3 regions of the Neobacillus sp. PVCKKU3 genome follow, and region 2 is predicted to be linked to each of the others. Evidence: riboswitches for the same ligand, from Rfam matches in the RefSeq annotation. Region 2 holds a riboswitch; each other region holds the start of a gene.
What was found. Region 2 has a riboswitch for thiamine pyrophosphate ahead of ACNQGS_RS04630 (acetylornithine deacetylase). Riboswitches for the same ligand answer to the same signal wherever they lie in the genome.

Region 1 (5,925 bases), on a different contig from region 2:
ATTTACCCTTAAACAATGCGCCGCGAATAAAATAGTAGCAGACGCTGATGCCGAGGAAGTCCTTAAACAGGTCAAATAGCGACGCGGAGCGGTATGGATAGAACGATTGGTGGATTTCGTCACTGATGCCGTAGAAGGCCGCAAACAGGGCACAGGCCAAGTTCCAGCCTGGTGTAAAACTGAAACCGGCGACAGCATTGCTGCGCAGGTCAGCGTCACCGCGTCTAAACGTCAAACATGCGAGGACTAGTAATACATATAAAATCGCAAACTCTATTAAATGCAACGATTCTTTAATAGTATGGTCAATATTCGAATCGGGCAGGCGCACGAAGTGGTCCGACGGCAGGCTCGATTGAATGAAGATGGCTGCCATGTAAAGCACGGGCAGGACCCGCAGCACCCATTTTAACACTTTCATGAAACAATTCCCCCTAAAAATTTTTCAAAAAGATGCATAAAAACGCAGGCGATTACAAAAAATAAAATTTTTTTCAGACTAGTGTATATAATTCTAGTTATCTGTTCAGAATGATTGCTGAGGTGATGAAAATGAGAGAGGAAGAAAACAAACGATCTTCTCAAAGTTCCAGCGTAAAACGCTTTTTCAAGAAGCGTTGGGTATTTCCAGCCATCTATATCGCAAGTGCAGCAATCATTTTAACAGGTGTTCTTTGGTACCAGTCCAGCGCAGGAGACTCAGACAAATACGATTACAAGTCTACTGATATTACTGGCAAAAAGACCAACCCGCCTGCAGTTGAAGTTAACTCGGCTTTAGAAAACGTCAAAATGCCGGTGAAGGATGCAGCATCAGCAGTGATCAAGACAAAGTTCTATGATTTCACAGCCAAAGCTGAAGACCAGGAAGCCGCATTAGTATTCTACGAGAACACATACAATCCGAATACTGGTGTCGACATCACCATGAAAGACGGCGAAACGTTTGATGTATTAGCATCACTAAGCGGTAAGGTCGTTCGAGTGGAAGAAGACGCAGTGCTTGGAAATGTCATCGAAATTGAACACGACAAAGGTATTGTAACACAATATCAGTCCGTGAAAGACATTAAAGTTGAAGTTGGCGACAAGGTGAAACAGGGAGATGTTCTTGCCAAGGCTGGGCAAAGCATGTTCAATGAAAAAGCTGGAACACACGTCCATTTTGAAATTCGTAAAGATGGCGTCGCGGTTAACCCTAGTAAGTATATCGACAAACCGGTAAGCACTTTACAAGAAGCGACTCCTTCAAACAGCAAGGAATCCATGCAAACTCCTAGCGAAAAAAAGCAGCAGGAGTTGGAGGATCCAGCTGGCTCCGACGACCAGTCTTCCGATAAGGAAACAGACGACGGCAAGACCAAAGAAGACGAGTCCACTAACTCAAAAGAAAAGACAAATTCTTAATATAGCAATTGTAAGTAAAGGGGAAGGGGAATGCTTCCTCTTTTTTTTGCGTTTTTTTTTCAAAAAAAAGAATCCGGCCGCTAGCCAGATTCCGCACGTTATCAAAAAAATAGGACCCGGCCGATTGCCGAATCCAACACGATATATTAAAAGGGGGGGTTATGAAAAAGTGTGACTAAGATTGTCCTTTTCACACTCTTATCTTACCCTCCAGATATGAACAAACTATGAACAAAAGGTGAAAGTTTGAAAAACAGTTATGAGAATTATCTGTTCTGATAACCACAAAGTTTACCAAAAAGTCCTTTCCATTTTCAAAAATTTCTGATATATTTTGACTGTAAGATGATAACTTAATATTGTTTGAAATGCTCTACTGGGGGGGTCCGATGGCTCGGACTGAGAGAAGAATGCATAAATTCTTTGACCCTTTGAACCTGATCTGGATGATGCCAGCGTAGGGAAGTAGTATCAAAGGTGTCCGTGTTTAATTTGGGTACCGCTACTTTTGGATGAAATAATCAGGTTCTGTGCAAACAGAACCTTTTTGTATTGTCCTCTATTACTTTCCAGTAATGAACTGCGCTGTAACTCCCAGGGTGCAAATTCAAACCATTTTGAAGGAGGAAGTTACATGCAGAAGCAAGTGGAAGGGAACATCGAGTTAAAATCACAATTCACTGGAAGTAAAAAGGTATATGTCGAAGGGGCAAGCCCCGATCTTAAGGTTCCTATGAGAGAAATTCAACTTAGTCGAACCGTTGCTGCTTTTGGAGAAGAAGAAAACGAGCCTGTTCGGGTCTATGATACGAGCGGCCCCTACACAGATTTGAATTATCAGGTCGATATTCAAAGCGGACTTCCAGCATTGCGCAAGAATTGGATTCTCGAGCGGAATGATGTGGAGGCTTATGTTGGAAGAGAAATAAAGGCCAAGGATAACGGATACCATGAAGGGGACCAACGTGCAAACCTTGAATGGTATCCTAATGTAAACAAAACACCCCTAAAGGCTAAAACAGGAAAAAATGTCACCCAGATGCATTATGCCAAAAAAGGCATGATTACCCCTGAAATGGAGTACATAGCCATTCGTGAACATAGGGAACCGGAATTTGTTCGTGCGGAAGTTGCCAGCGGGAGAGCGATTATCCCAGCCAATATCAATCACCCGGAAAGCGAACCGATGATTATAGGGCGAAACTTTCATGTGAAAATTAATGCAAATATCGGGAATTCGGCTGTTACCTCCTCTATAGAGCAAGAGGTTGAAAAAATGACCTGGGCAACTCGCTGGGGCGCCGACACCATCATGGATTTATCAACGGGAAAAAATATCCATACAACGAGAGAATGGATCATTCGCAATTCTCCCGTACCAGTTGGAACGGTCCCAATCTATCAGGCACTCGAGAAAGTAAATGGGATTGCCGAGAATTTAACATGGGAAATTTACCGCGATACGTTAATTGAACAGGCGGAACAAGGCGTCGACTATTTTACAATCCATGCCGGCGTTTTGCTGCGATATATTCCTTTAACGGCAAAACGGACAACAGGCATCGTATCCCGCGGCGGCTCGATTTTGGCGCAATGGTGCTTGGCTCATCATAAGGAGAATTTCCTCTATACTCATTTTGAAGAAATATGTGAAATCCTGAAACAATATGATATCTCTGTTTCTCTTGGAGACGGGCTTCGTCCAGGCAGTATTGCCGATGCAAATGATGAAGCACAATTCGCAGAGCTTGAAACGCTCGGAGAATTAACAGACATTGCCTGGAAACATGATGTGCAGGTGATGATTGAAGGGCCTGGTCATGTACCGATGCATATGATCAAAGAGAACGTCGATAAGCAAATGGAAATTTGTAAAGAAGCGCCATTTTATACGTTAGGACCTTTAACCACCGATATCGCACCAGGATATGATCATATTACTTCAGCAATCGGAGCAGCGATGATCGGCTGGTTCGGAACAGCGATGCTCTGTTATGTGACACCCAAAGAGCATTTGGGCTTACCGAACAAAGATGATGTCCGGGAAGGAGTCATTGCTTATAAAATTGCCGCTCATGCCGCTGATTTGGCCAAAGGGCACCCCGGTGCGCAAAAAAGAGACAACGCGTTATCGAAAGCCCGTTTCGAATTCAGATGGGAAGACCAGTTTAATCTTTCTTTGGATCCGGAGCGTGCAAGGGAATACCATGACGAAACATTGCCATCGGAGGGGGCAAAAACAGCCCATTTTTGCTCCATGTGCGGGCCGAAGTTCTGTTCGATGAGAATATCACATGACATTCGGGAAAAGGCAGCGAGTAAAGAAGTGGACATCGAAGAAGGCATGAGGAAAAAAGCGGAGGAATTTATTCATGATGGATCAAGAATTTATCGATGAGACGAATTCCATTAAGGTAATAAAAATGAATGAAGAAATAGACATCCTAAAACAAAAAATTCATAGCTTGGAAAAGGAAATTGAAAACATTCAGCAACATTGCCGGCATTTATTTTCCGAAACGTACGGTATGAGGAAATGCCGAAAGTGCGGTTTCGCAGAAAGCACCTATTATTAATTTCATTCACCTAGTCACAAAGCAAATCCCGGTTTAATAGCCGGGGTTTTTTAATGCCGCTATTTTCCTTAGGAGTTTTGTCCTGAAATTGGCGATGGGGTGTTTTTGTTGCGGTAGATTGGAGGGCTTGGGCATATGTTAAAGAGTCAGCTGATTATACCTGGAATACAGGATGACCTACGTTGCTTTGATGAGAAATCTGTCTAAGGTTGTGTTAAAATGGTAAAAAAAGGAGGGGTTTGCCTTGAAAAAAGTTGCCGGGCTGTTGCTTGCCGTGGTGCTGGGTGTTTTGCTTGCCAGCTGCAGCAAGGAGCCAACGCCGCAGGATCGATTTTCCGAGTACATAGCCTTATGGAATAAGCAGAAGTTTGCTGACATGTATAATTACCTTTCGAATGATGCCAAAAAGAAAATCTCTAAAGATGATTTTACGAACCGCTATAAGAAAATCTACGACGATTTACAGATTACTGACCTCAAGATTGACTTCAAAAATCCGAAAGACGATAAACAGAAGGATAAAGAGCAAGCCAAGTATTCTTTTAGCGCCAAAATGAACAGTGTCGCGGGGCCAATTAATTTTACCGAAGAAGCTCTGTTGAAAAAGGAAAAAAAGGACGATAAGGAAAACTGGTTTGTGGACTGGAACCCGGGGTTCATTTTTCCAAAAATGCAGGAGGGCGACAAGCTGAGCTTGAGCACGGTACCGGCGAAGCGGGGCGAAATCGTTGACCGGAACGGCACGGGGATGGCGGTGAACGGCCAGGTGTACGAAGTGGGCGTATCGGCCGGCGATATAGCGGCGCCGGTGATGGAGCAGCTGGCGTCGCTGTTGAAGATGACGCCGGATTCTATTGATAAGGCGCTGAAGGCGAGCTGGGTGCAGCCTGGGATGTTTGTGCCGCTTAAGAAGGTGTCGATGGACGATACTGAGCGGGTTGCCCAGCTGGTCGCGCTTGAGCCTGTGAAGACACGCAAGGTGGACGCGCGGATTTATCCGTACAAGGAGGCCGCGGCGCAGCTGATTGGCTATGTTGGGCAGATTACCGCGGATGAACTTGAAAAGAGGAAGGACAAGGGTTACACGAGCCGTGATGTGATTGGGAAGCGCGGACTGGAGCAGGTGCTGGATGAGCAGCTGAAGGGCCAGAGCGGCGTGAAGATTGTGATTAAGAAGAAGGCCGGCGGCGAGGAAGTACTCGCGGAAAAGCCGGTTGCTGATGGAAAAAATGTCAAGCTGACCATTGATGCGGATTTGCAGGCGGTGGTGTATGCGGAGATGAGTGGTGGAGCAGGTGCCGCTGGGACCGTGGCTGGAGGAACTGCTGGGGCTGGTGCTCCGGCTGGCGAGGTCGGGACGGCGGCTGCGATGAACCCGGTGACAGGGGAAACACTAGCGCTCGTCAGCAGCCCGTCATTTGACCCGAATCAGGCGGCGTTAGGCTTTTCTGCGGATGAATGGAAGGCACTGCAGGACGATGCCCGCCAGCCGCTGTTAACGCGCTTTAAACAGGCATTTGCGCCTGGGTCTGTGATGAAACCAATTACGGCCGCTGTAGGGCTCGCGAGCGGCGCGATTAAGCCGGACGAGGGCGTGCAGATCCTCGGGCCGAAATGGCAGAAGGATGCGTCCTGGGGCGGCTATTTCGTGACCCGGGTGCACGAGGGAAGCCCGATTAATTTGGAAAAAGCATTGGTGTTTTCGGATAACATTTATTTTGCACAGGCTGCTTTAAAAATAGGCAAGGATGCATTTTCTGATGGTTTGAAAAAGTTCGGCTTTGAGGAGCAGCTGCCGTTCGTTTATCCGCTTGAGACTTCAAAAATTGGGGCTCTGGGCAGTGATATAGCGCTAGCCGACTCAGGTTATGGCCAGGGACAGGTGCAGATGAGCATTGTTCATTTGATGAGCACCTATACGCCATTTGTCAATAATGGCAAT
Region 2 (5,925 bases):
GCAATCATCGGGATCGTTTGAGAGATGATTAGAAAAGGATAAAGCACTTTTTCTAATATCCTAGAAAAATGCATACTAACTCCTAAAAGCAGCCCTCCTATAAGCGAAAGTCCAAAGCCAATCAAAACCTCTAAGAATGTCGCCGGTAAATGCTCGCCCAAAAGAATCTCACGATTATTCACAAGTGACTCGCCGATTGCCGTAGGTGCAGGCAATATAAATGAAGGCACCATTCCAGCTTCAACTACCCACTGCCAAATACTGATTAAACAAATGGCCGTCAGCAAAAACAAACCGTATTCTCCGGCCCATCTTTTCCATTTACTCCTCATGTTGTATCAGCCGCTCCAATTCTTTACGCATCGAAATAAACTCTGGTTGATAAATAGATTCTGAATTTCGTGGTCTTGGCAGGTTGACCTTGTATTCCAGGACTCCTCTATTTTGAAGGAGAAGAATTCTATCGCTTAATAGAATTGCCTCCTCGAGATCATGCGTGATGAACAGGACGGTCTTTTGAAGCTCACCCCATAGCCCCAATAACCAGCTATGCATGGTTCGTTTCGTTAACGAATCCAGCGCCCCAAACGGTTCATCCAACAATAAAAGTTCCCTGCCTGTCATAATGGTCCGTAAAAAGGCGACACGCTGTTTCATTCCCCCTGATAATTCATCTGGATAAGCATTCTCATATTCCTTAAGGCCAAAACGGGATAACCAAGCACGGATTTCGTGTGACTTTTCCCGCTTGTCCTCCTTCGCGATTTCTGAGGGCAACAGCACGTTTTCCATTACCGTCCGCCAAGGGAGCAGTAAATCTTTTTGCGGCATATAGCCAACTTTTCCTAGTCTGCCTGAGGATAGATTCCCAGCAATTTGTATTTTTCCCTGGCCCGGTTTAAGCAGTCCGGTAATTAATTTAAAAAGTGTACTTTTCCCTGACCCACTTGGGCCAATAAGAGAAACAAACTCCCCCGCCTTTAAATCGAGCGAAAGTTGTTGAAAAATCGGCTGCATATCCCTATCAAACGTATATGTTAAATCTTCGATGTGTAACATATTTGAATTAGACAGGCCAATCTCCTCCCTCATAGACCATGTCCCAGAACATATACTCAAACCTGGATGTGGTGAGAAAATGCTCTTCTAAAACCGCCAATTCTCTCTCTGGTTTTCCTTCCGTTAATTGATCTAACAAATCGATTAGCCAGAGAGCCAGCGACCCAAATTCATCAGAAGAGTACATTTTCACCCAGTCGCCGTATAATAGATGATCGCTAGAGTTTTGATAGTTTTCTGCTAGCATTTTACCGATTTCCCAATAGCTCCACATACATGGCAGCAGACTTGATATTAATTCCTCCAAAGAACCATTTTGAGCCACATTTAACATGTAGCGGGTGTAAGCTAAATTAATCGGAGTAGCTTCGGTGCCTTCAAGATCCTGTTCCGAAATTCCAAACCGTTTCGCATACTCGCGGTGAAGGTCCATTTCACCATGTAAGGTTTCATCTAAAAGCTTTGCAAAAGCTGCCATGGTCTCAACATCTCTCGCCTTCACAGTTCCAAACGCAAACAACTTTGAATAGTCAATAAGAAACACGTAGTCCTGCTTCATATAGCGGATAAAAGATTCGACTGGAAGATCGCCACGTCCCAACCCGACTACGAATGGATGCTTATGTGTTTTCTCCCAAATTCCCTTAACTTTTTCAAAAAGCCGATCAGAAAATTTCATTGGCTTTACTCCCCCTTTCGTGTGTTGCACCAGACAGCAATAAATTGAGCTAACACTTTTGTAAAGTCTAACAATTGCTGAATCTCGACCTTCTCATTAACAGCATGGGCATCCTCTAGTTTTCCCGGCCCAAAAATAACTGTCGGAATTCCTGCACGGCCAAGCCAGCCTGCATCTGTTACCGTCGTTGACATATCGAGTACAGGCTTTTTCATAAGCGTTTTTTCAAAGGCGCTTGCCAGCATTCGGGTTCCTGAATGGTCCACATCAAGCTCCAAGGAAGGAAATATTTCACCACGATCGATTATCATGGATTTACCGCCCCAAACAAATTCCGGTGGATTGTCACGAAGCCATGGATCCGCAGCTGCCACTGCACCAATATGCTGCTCAATCTCCTTTATAATCTCTTCGTAATCTTCATCTGGGTAGAAATGAACGGTAACCCACAAGGCGCAGCGGTCGGCAACAAACGCAGCATGCCTTCCGCCCTCGATTACAGCAGGATTAATTGTATTCATACCTGGTGGAAAACCTTCGTAACTTTTTGTCACAGCCCAGTGGCGTTCAAGGTCTTGAAGGCCTTCGATGATTTTCGTCATTTTTTCAATCGCACTGGCACCATTGATGCCTCCGCCGGCATGAATCAGCCTTCTCCTCATCCCATCATGATAGGTTTCTTTGCTTTGAATCGTTATCCAGCCGGTTATGACGCCGCCCTGCCCTTGAATATGTAAATTGCTTGTGTCAACTACCACTGCATAGTCAGCAGAATAGCCCCTTTCCAAACAAGCAAGCGTTCCTGCCTCGCCAACTTCTTCTCCAATAACAGACTGAAATTGCAAATCTCCTTTAAGCGGAACCCCAAGCTCTTTTAAAAGTTTTATAGCAATGAGGGATGCGGCAATACCGCCTTTCATGTCGGCAACACCGCGTCCATATATATAAGAATCCTTGATTCTGGCAGAAAACGGGGCCGCCCCCCATTCCTTCTCGTCGCCAACCTCAGCAACATCCACATGTCCATTGACAATTAAGCTGCTATATTGCTCAGAGGATTCACCCTTTAAAATTCCAACCACATTCGAATCCCCAGGATATACTTCCCACATATCGGTTTGAAATCCCATCTCTCCTAAATAGCTTTTAAGAAACTCCTGGATTCCCGTTGTATTCCGGGCCGGAGGACTTTCAGTCGGAAACGCAATTAGGTCGCTCAAAAGTTTAAGCAGTTCGGCTTCCCTAGCTTCCACTTCTTGTCCGATCGTTTCTATTAAATTTTCCAGACCAACCATTCCTAAAGCCTCCTAAATTTATTCTAGGTTTTAAAAAAATAACACCCACTCTTTATAGCAAAGGTAAGAGTGGGTTCTGATCGTTCCACTTCCCTCCGCTGGAATCATCCAGTTCAGGTTCAAAGGGTTCGGAGCTGTGCCCATCTCAAGCCTTTTAGGCTTCCCCCAGTGAAGGTTCTATTTAGTTACTGTGATATTTTTCTCGCCAAGCCGCACTTTCTTCCTTAAGAAAATCGTTAAAATCACAAATCCAAGCAGTGCTCCGGCAAAGGAACTGAAAATAAATAATGGGATAAACCCGAATAGAGTTGCTTTCTGCCCGAGGATTAGGGTTGCAATAGGATAGGAAAGCAATGCTCCAAGAATTCCCGTCCCAATAACTTCTCCTATAACAGCAAAGTAGATTTTTCTAGTTTTCCAAAATAATAGTCCGGCTAGAAATGCCCCGACCATACTTCCAGGAAACGCAAAAAGCGAACCTGTGCCCATCATATTCCGAAGCAGGGAGACACAAAAGGCCTGGGCCACGGCATAATAAGGGCCCAACAGAACCGCGGAAAGAACGTTTAAAAAATGCTGCATTGGAAAAACCTTTGTAAAGCCAATCGGAATCACGACCAAATTACTTGAAAGAGTCCCCATCGCAATCATCATAGCAGTTAACGTAAGCTTATACGTTTTTTTCATGATCTCTTCACTCCCCTACACTTTTTCGCAAAACCTTCGCAGCTAAGTGCGGTGAATCGGCAAGGCTGATGGCGGTAATAACGGAAACACCATCCGCACCGGCTTTAACGACAGTTGCCGCATTTTCACTTGTAATTCCGCCAATTCCAACAATCGGTACAGCAATTCCTTGACTTCGCAGTTCCTCGATCAGTGCAGTCCCTCTTGATGGCTTTGCATCGGCCTTCGTTTTTGTTGGATAAACCGGTCCAATTCCGAAATAATCGGCACCAGCGCTAAGTGCTGCTTCGGCCTCCTCCGGCGTATGAACGGATACTCCAAGAATTTTATTATCGCCAATTTGATTTCTGACTGTTTCAGCCGGTTCATCTTCCTGACCAATATGAACCCCATCTGCGTCAAGCGCGATTGCCAGTTCAAGATCATCATTAACGATAAACGGAATTCTGTGTTCTTTGCATAGGCTTTGCAGTTTTTTCGCAAGAGCATATTTTTCTTCCCCGATTAAAGCCCCTTCGCCTTTTTCCCGAAATTGAAAAAAGGTAATTCCTCCGGCGATGGCTTCTTTCAATACCTCAACCGGGTCCTTCCTGCAATTGGCTGTTCCCATAATAAAATATACTTTCAAGGCTTCCCGTAAGTTTATCATGATTGGACCATCTCCATGATTCTTTTCCGGTAAGCCCCATGGTTTGTCGGCCCATGTCCCTGTCCAATCGAAATCCCATCTTCAATTGCAGCCTGAATAAAATCCTTCGCCTTGATGACCGCTTGATATACATCTGCTCCCTTAGCCAGTTCAGCAGTAATCGCTGCTGAAAAAGTGCAGCCAGTGCCGTGTGTGTTCTTGGTCGGAATTCGCTTACTCGTAAAAGTATAGAATTCTTTTCCATCGAAGAGGAGATCTGTTGATTCTGAAGGGTTTTCATCATGGCCGCCTTTCAGCACAACGTTTTGCACCCCTAAGGCATGTAATTTTTTTGCTGCCTCCTGCTTATCTTCTGCTGTACGTATAGACATCCCGGTTAGGACCTCAGCCTCTGGAATATTCGGGGTAACCACTTTGGCAAGCGGCATTAAAAATTTCTGCATCGCAGAAATTGCTTCAATTTGCAGCAAGGAAGCCCCGCCTTTTGCGATCATTACAGGATCCACAACAACATTATCCCAATGATATTTTGTAAGATTAGCAGATACAGCTTCAATAATTTCCGCATTAAATAACATACCCGTTTTCACCGCATCGGTCCCCATGTCCTCACCGATGGCTTTCATCTGTTCGATAACCGCTTCTGCTGTCATTGGATAAACTCCATGGACACCTAATGTATTTTGCGCTGTAACAGCGGTTAATGCGGACATGCCAAAAACCTCTAACTCCTGAAACGTTTTTAGGTCCGCCTGAATTCCGGCTCCACCGCCTGAATCGGAACCTGCAATCGTTAACGCCTTTTTCATTATTGCCCTCCTCCTGTTAATTTCTTTATGGAAGAATAAAGATTGATGTCATCTGCAGCAACCTTCGAAAGCTGGTTCAAAAATTCGATTTGAAAGCTTCCTGGGCCTGATTCCACCGTTAGTTCCGCCGCCTTTTCTGCGGCTATTCCGTATATCGAGACTGCAGCAACAGCTGCCTGCAGTAAATCCTTCTCCACCCCGGTAAATGCACCAATAACTGAGGTTAATAGACAACCAGTACCTGTCACTTTTGTTAACAATGGATGTCCATTAGCCACAACATAAGTGGTACTCCCATTCGTAACGACATCTTCCTTCCCTGTAATGACGACGATACAGTTTAATTTTTCTGCAGCAGTCATGGCGAGATCGGTAATATTACCATTTGTGCTTCCCGCATCGACACCTTTGATTTCCCATTTCTCTCCAACGACATTGGCAATTTCAGCGGCGTTCCCTCGAATTATGGATACTCTTAGTTCCCTCATGATCCTTTGCGCTGTTTCCGTCCGATAAGGGGTTGACCCTGCACCCACCGGGTCAAAAATAACCGGAATACCTTGTTCATTGGCCGCCTTCCCTGCCAAAATCATCGAATCTACCGTTTGTGAATTTAAAGTGCCAATATTTAAAACTAGTGAACTGGCGATCCGTGCCATATCTGCGGCTTCCTCAGCAGCATTGGCCATTACCGGTGATGCCCCAAGAGCCAAAAGTCCATTCGCAGTAAAATTGGTTACCACTACA
Region 3 (5,925 bases), on a different contig from region 2:
TTCACCAATTCTTCGGTGGCCTTTAGCGTTTCAATCGGGTCAGGAAGTAACGTTTTATCACAGCCGATCACTTCCACTTTAATCATGTCGCATAAGCCTGATGCTTTCGCTAACTTAGCGATTCGGACAGCCTCTGCAGCTGTTTTCGCTCCTGCTGTGTTTGGCAGCAGCGTATATTTATTGGTATCTAGCTGCTCTAAAAAATTCGGCTGGCTGGCTTCAAAAATATTCATCCGTCTAACTGCAAATGTAAGGATTTCTGCTTCTGACACTTCGACCGCCTGCTTTTGGATGTCAAAGCTTGGATACTTCCCTGTCCCAAGCAATAAACGAGATTGGAAGGATAATGGACCAATTTTTAACATATCAACCGCCTCCTACAAAATGGACTATTTCAATTCGGTCATTATCTGCTAGTCTAGTACTTTGGTGTTCCAGCTTGGTTAAAATTTCACCGTTTACTTCGACCACAACGACTTTATCATGGATTTCAAAATGCTGAAGAACATCTGACACAAATACCATACTGTCTGATAATTGGGTCCATTCGCCATTTAATAATACCTTCATGGTTTACCTCCTACCAACATATTTCTGTCGAGCCGGAAAGCTGATAGCAGATTCTCATCTTTCAGTCTGCCTTCGATTAATTCAGCCACTAGTTTCCCTGTAATCGGGCTAAGTAGAATCCCATTGCGAAAATGCCCTGCTGCCACAAACAAATTTTTCCACCTCGGATGTGCGCCAATGTAAGGCAGTCCATCACCTGTCTGTGGCCGAATTCCAGCCCACACCCGCTCCCACGCTGCCTCTTTAATTTGCGGTATGATTTGGGTTGCTCTTTCCAGCAAAGTGGCAATCCCTTTTGCTGTTACCTTTTTATCGAATGTATGTTCAATCATGGTCGCACCAATATAAATTTCTCCATTCTTTTTTGGTACAAGATAGCAGCGTTTATCTGAAAAAATGGTTCTATTGATAATTGGCCCTTCTGTTTTAACGGAAAAGCATTCACCTTTAACAGGATACATGTTCATCTCTAAATCAAATTCACGCATTAATTGGGCCGCCCAAGCACCGGCCGCAACAACAAAGTTATCACTAAGGATGGTTCCGTTTGTGGTTTGCACCCCTATCACCTGACCGTTTTGATAAAGAAAGGATAGCACTTCGGTATTTTCAAGTATTTTAGCACCAAAATGGACCGCCGCTTTTGCGAACGCCTGCGTTAGCTTTGCAGGCTGTACATGCCCGTCGTTCGGTAGATACATCGCTCCAGGTACGCTTGGTGAAAGTGACGGTTCCATTTCTCGTAATTCCTTCGCATCCAGCCATTTTATGGTTGGATCCCATTTCTTTTGAAAGGTGACCTGTTTTTTTACTTCTTCTACTATGTCTTCGGTTTCTGCAATTTTTAACATCCCTTTATTGACAAACTCGATGTCCACACCAGTCGTTTCCAATAATTCATTTGCGAGAGCCGAAAACATTGCTTGACTTTTTATCGCCAACTGAAATAATGGACCTTCATGTTCAAGTTCAGCTTGCGCAGCCAGCATTCCGGCGGCAGCACTTGATGCTTGGCAGCCGATTTGTTCTTTCTCAATAATGATGACTTTTCTTCCTTGCTTTGATAACTGATAGGCAATCGAGGCTCCATTAACACCACCTCCAATTATGGCAACATCAAATGTATGATCCATATTTCCCACCTCCATCTCAAAATGCATGTATGTAAGACTTTACGGCTAATAAGGGGTCACGAGCATCTAAAACACCTGACATGACAGCGATACCCGTTGCCCCTGCCTGTAGGACCTCTTCCGTATTCTCCGGCGTTATCCCGCCAATGGCAATCACCGGAATGTTCAGCTGTGACAGCCGTGTTAATTCCTCTAGCCCTTTTGGGGTCTTTCCTGGTTTTGATTGCGAAGGGAAGACATGACCGTATAGAACGAAATCAGCACCCTTCTCCTTTGCATTTTGTCCTTCCTCGTAGGAGTGAATGGAGGTCCCGACCCTAAGTTGAGGAAAATGTTCTTTTACACAGGCTGTATCTAAACTATGATAGGCTAATTGAACACCAAGGGCTTTTGCCACGATTGCAACATCTACCCGATCGTTAATCACGATTTTTGATGGAGGGACGTTTGCATTTGTTAAAAGTTCGACTGCTTGAAAAAGCTCCTTTGCTGATTTTTGTTTTTCCCGCAAGTGTAGCGCAGTTACAAATGGATGAATATCCTTCGCTATTTCAGCCAATTGGTCGATCGGCATTTTACCATTGGATATAAGATGCAACTCTTTTTCTTTTAGACTAGTAAAAATACAACTCCCCCCTTTGAATGGATTTCGCTGGTCTAAGGAAGCGCAAAACAGGCAAAACAAAAAGCCACTTCCTTTTGTAAGAAAGTGGCCGAAATTTAGAAATAAAAATTTTGCTCTCCAAAAATCCCGTTGTCCACTTCCCTACGCTGGCATTAACCAGATCAGGTTCATAGAGTCCCGAAGTCACACTTCAATCTCAGCCTTTTCAAAAAGGCACCTCTAGCGGATTTGATTCATATTCATTTGAAAAGATTACCTTATATGGATATATGGTAACATTTTATTCTAAAAAGTCAAACATTTCAAACTTTATTTGCTCGTACATTTCATCAAATTGCTTTGAAATATTTCTTATTTACACCTATTTTGAGGCACGAGAACCGTCCCCATGCATCAAATTTTTATGCTATAATCACTTTAATATAGTGGAAAGCAGGCTGTGTATGGATAAAAAAGTAGGCCAATTTCTAATTGAGAATGAACAAAAGTTTATACATTTTTGGGAAGAGCAAATTATTATCCATTATTACCGGGATAATCCAGAGCTAATATTAAAGAACGGTCATTTAATGTACCATCTTATAACTAATTCTATGTTAAATGGATTTTCGGAAGAAGATGTTAAATTACTGGCGCACAAAGTAGCCCTAGAACGGGTCGAGGCTAATATCAATATTGGGGAGTTTGTTTATAATGTTAATCTGGGTAGGAGTATTATTATTAAATACTTAAACCAATCTGGACTCATGCCAGAAGATCTCCAGGCAATTATTGATTTGGTCAATAAACAGTTCGATTTATTCTGTTACTTTGCTGTTTCTAAGTACACCGAAATCAAAGATAAGAAACTACAAGAACAAAATTTATTTATTTCCCAAACACATAAGGACCGGTTGGCGATTCTTGGACAAATGTCTTCGAGCTTTGTTCATGAATTTCGCAACCCGCTCACTTCCGTTATGGGCTTTATAAAACTATTAAAACACGAGCATCCTAATCTACCGTATTTAGATGTCGTCAGCCAAGAATTAGATCAACTTAAGTTCAGAATTACTCAGTTCCTTCATACATCTAAACTGAACATGCTGGCAGAAAGCCAGAATGAAGACATTACCATCCATTTATTAATAGAAGAAGTGCTTGATTTCCTCTATCCAAGCATCGTCGATGGCAATGTCCAAATTCATACAAATATCGATGCTGATATTTGTATTACTGGCGATCGGAATGAGTTAAAACAAGTCTTTCTAAACCTATTAATAAATGCAGTTGACGCTGTGTGGGAAGAAGAAAATCTGCGGAAAATTAATATCCAAACAAATATAGATGATCACCAAATTAAGATTCGTATTTCTAATAATGGCCCTACTATCGATCCTGAAGCAGTACATTTAATTTTCGAACCCTTCTTCACTACTAAGAAACTAGGCACAGGTATCGGCTTATTCGTTTGTAAGAATATTGTTGAGAAACACCACGGTGAAATAGAATGTATGTCAGATAATCACTTAACTACCTTTCAACTTACATTTCCTATTAAACAGAATTAGAATTCAAAAGCACAGCCAAAACGGTGCATTTTTTAATTAATAGTTTTCAAATTGTAATAACTACCTTACCTTGAGCATGCCCTTGTTCGAAATACTTGAATGCTTCCTGAATTTCGCTTAATTTAAACCTTTTATCGATGACTGGTGTAATTTTTCCAGCTTCGATAAGCCCTTTTATCAAATTTAAATCACTTTGGTTCTGCCTCTGTAAAAAGCTGCCCATCTTTTTATTTCCAAAGAGGGAGAACCAAGGCCCCAGCGTCAGTGCTTGAAACATTTGAGCCCCTGAACCTCCTACATGAAGGAAATTCCATTACGAATTAGACCAAAAGTCATAACAAGTGACGAATCCTTTGTCTTAAAAGGCTTGCTTCTGTATACTCAAAACCATAGCAGTATTTGTTCAAGGAACGCCTTGTTGTTAGGCTTTCGCTTAGATACTAATAGCCAAGGAGTGATAATGTGATAAATCGTGTTTACGAGAAATTGGAGGCTGCCCTTCTGGATTGGGAAATGATGAAGACCGCTTCAGAGGATGAAAGCGAAGAATGTGCCGAACGGTTTGAAAGGCATTTTTATGAGTTTATTGACGAATTAAAGATTTGGTATCAGCAATTGGTCCAACCGCCAGCCACTATCGATGATGCAGAAAATCTTCCTGAAATCAGTGATATAATCGAGCGTTTACCGGCACCGCTTCAACTCAACTTTTTAACAGAATTGGAGTTAATTCTGGAGGGAGAAGACCAAGTCCGCTACGATTAATCCCCACCAAAATTCACAAGTGGTGACGCACGGGGACGGTTCTTATGTTTTGGAAGCATGAGAACCGTCCCCATGTTTTATTTTAGCTGAACTCGCTTTCGTTCCGTATTTCCTTTTAATATCATACATGTACTAGTAGAATGCCCGACTAGACTTCCTTTTTCATCATATACATGACATTCCAGCAATCCCACTGTAGAGCCTTTCTTAATGAGTTTCCCCTCTGCTCGAAGCTTCGATTTAAAAATCGGTTTAAGGAAATTAAATTTAATTTCAACTGTCGTAAACAGTTCGTCGTCTGAGAGCGTTGTGACAAAAGCATATCCCATCGCAGCATCCGCAATGTCACACAGAATCCCGCCGTGCAGCGTCCCCATTGGGTTATGTAATCGATCAGAAGCTTCCATTTCAATCACAACTCTGCCTTCTTCCACCTCTACCACTTGAAACCCAAGGACTTCCGCAACTGGTGAAATTGGTACTTCACCTGTCATCATTTTCTTCATACCTTCTAAGCGACTCATACTATTCACCTTCCAAATATACTTTTAAAGATTTAATTCTATTAAACTTGAATATTGATTTCTCCTTTATGTGCCCTCTTTCCATACCAGATAAGGATGAAGAGAGAACCTACGAGAACGATTATTAGCAGCAAATAGATGTGCTGAAATGTGGAAATAAAAGGTATTTTAGCTTGAAAGCTGATTAATACGCCACATATTGCGACAGCTAAAGAGCCTCCAAAAAATTGGCTGAGTTGACTTAACCCCATACCAGAACCAATTTGGTCTTTGGCTAAAATGCGAGATACTTCATTTGACAAGGCGGATATTATCGTTGAAAGAGCCGGAGCGAATATGATATAGCCAAACATTACGATGTAAGGCGATACCTGTACCAGCATTGTCATAAAGATCATACTTGCGGCCATGAGAAAATGCCCGATTATCAGGAAGCGATAATTGCCATACCGGTCAATCCAACTTCCGACCCGCCTAATCATAATGGCAGATAATAGTGATCCTGGACACATCATCAATCCTACAGCTCCTGCAGGCAAATGAAACCCATCTGCCAACAATAAAGGCAGCATAAAGAGCATTGACATATTCAGTATAAAAGCACAAAAACTAACCACAAGAAGTTTTCGGTAACCATGATGCAGAAACAGTTTGGGGAGTACAAATGGATTTTTCGCCTTGCGTAAGTGCCATATGTTCACGGCGAGTGCACCAAAACTTAGGAGTAGAAACCATAGGGACAATTGCATGACGCAAAT

Region 1: another riboswitch for thiamine pyrophosphate. It lies ahead of thiC (phosphomethylpyrimidine synthase ThiC); the one in region 2 lies ahead of ACNQGS_RS04630 (acetylornithine deacetylase).
Region 3: another riboswitch for thiamine pyrophosphate. It lies ahead of tenI (thiazole tautomerase TenI); the one in region 2 lies ahead of ACNQGS_RS04630 (acetylornithine deacetylase).

What each region holds. Positions count from the first base shown of each region.
Region 1 is NZ_JBLVQN010000019.1:103,790-109,714, reverse strand. It holds gene ACNQGS_RS14640 (VanZ family protein) at 1-421, opposite strand, end outside; gene spoIIQ (stage II sporulation protein SpoIIQ) at 553-1,407, shown strand; TPP riboswitch at 1,776-1,888, shown strand; gene thiC (phosphomethylpyrimidine synthase ThiC) at 2,042-3,805, shown strand; gene ACNQGS_RS14625 (hypothetical protein) at 3,780-3,983, shown strand; gene ACNQGS_RS14620 (penicillin-binding transpeptidase domain-containing protein) at 4,228-5,925, shown strand, end outside.
Region 2 is NZ_JBLVQN010000004.1:171,525-177,449, forward strand. It holds gene ACNQGS_RS04615 (ABC transporter permease) at 1-332, opposite strand, end outside; gene ACNQGS_RS04620 (ABC transporter ATP-binding protein) at 322-1,059, opposite strand; gene tenA (thiaminase II) at 1,067-1,738, opposite strand; gene ACNQGS_RS04630 (acetylornithine deacetylase) at 1,744-3,033, opposite strand; TPP riboswitch at 3,107-3,210, opposite strand; gene thiW (energy coupling factor transporter S component ThiW) at 3,211-3,720, opposite strand; gene thiE (thiamine phosphate synthase) at 3,728-4,369, opposite strand; gene thiD (bifunctional hydroxymethylpyrimidine kinase/phosphomethylpyrimidine kinase) at 4,366-5,178, opposite strand; gene thiM (hydroxyethylthiazole kinase) at 5,178-5,925, opposite strand, start outside.
Region 3 is NZ_JBLVQN010000020.1:23,266-29,190, reverse strand. It holds gene ACNQGS_RS14805 (thiazole synthase) at 1-365, opposite strand, end outside; gene thiS (sulfur carrier protein ThiS) at 367-570, opposite strand; gene thiO (glycine oxidase ThiO) at 567-1,703, opposite strand; gene tenI (thiazole tautomerase TenI) at 1,720-2,301, opposite strand; TPP riboswitch at 2,450-2,559, opposite strand; gene ACNQGS_RS14785 (histidine kinase N-terminal domain-containing protein) at 2,598-3,878, shown strand; gene ACNQGS_RS14780 (zinc-binding dehydrogenase) at 3,925-4,155, opposite strand; gene ACNQGS_RS14775 (hypothetical protein) at 4,341-4,643, shown strand; gene ACNQGS_RS14770 (PaaI family thioesterase) at 4,721-5,167, opposite strand; gene ACNQGS_RS14765 (MFS transporter) at 5,209-5,925, opposite strand, start outside.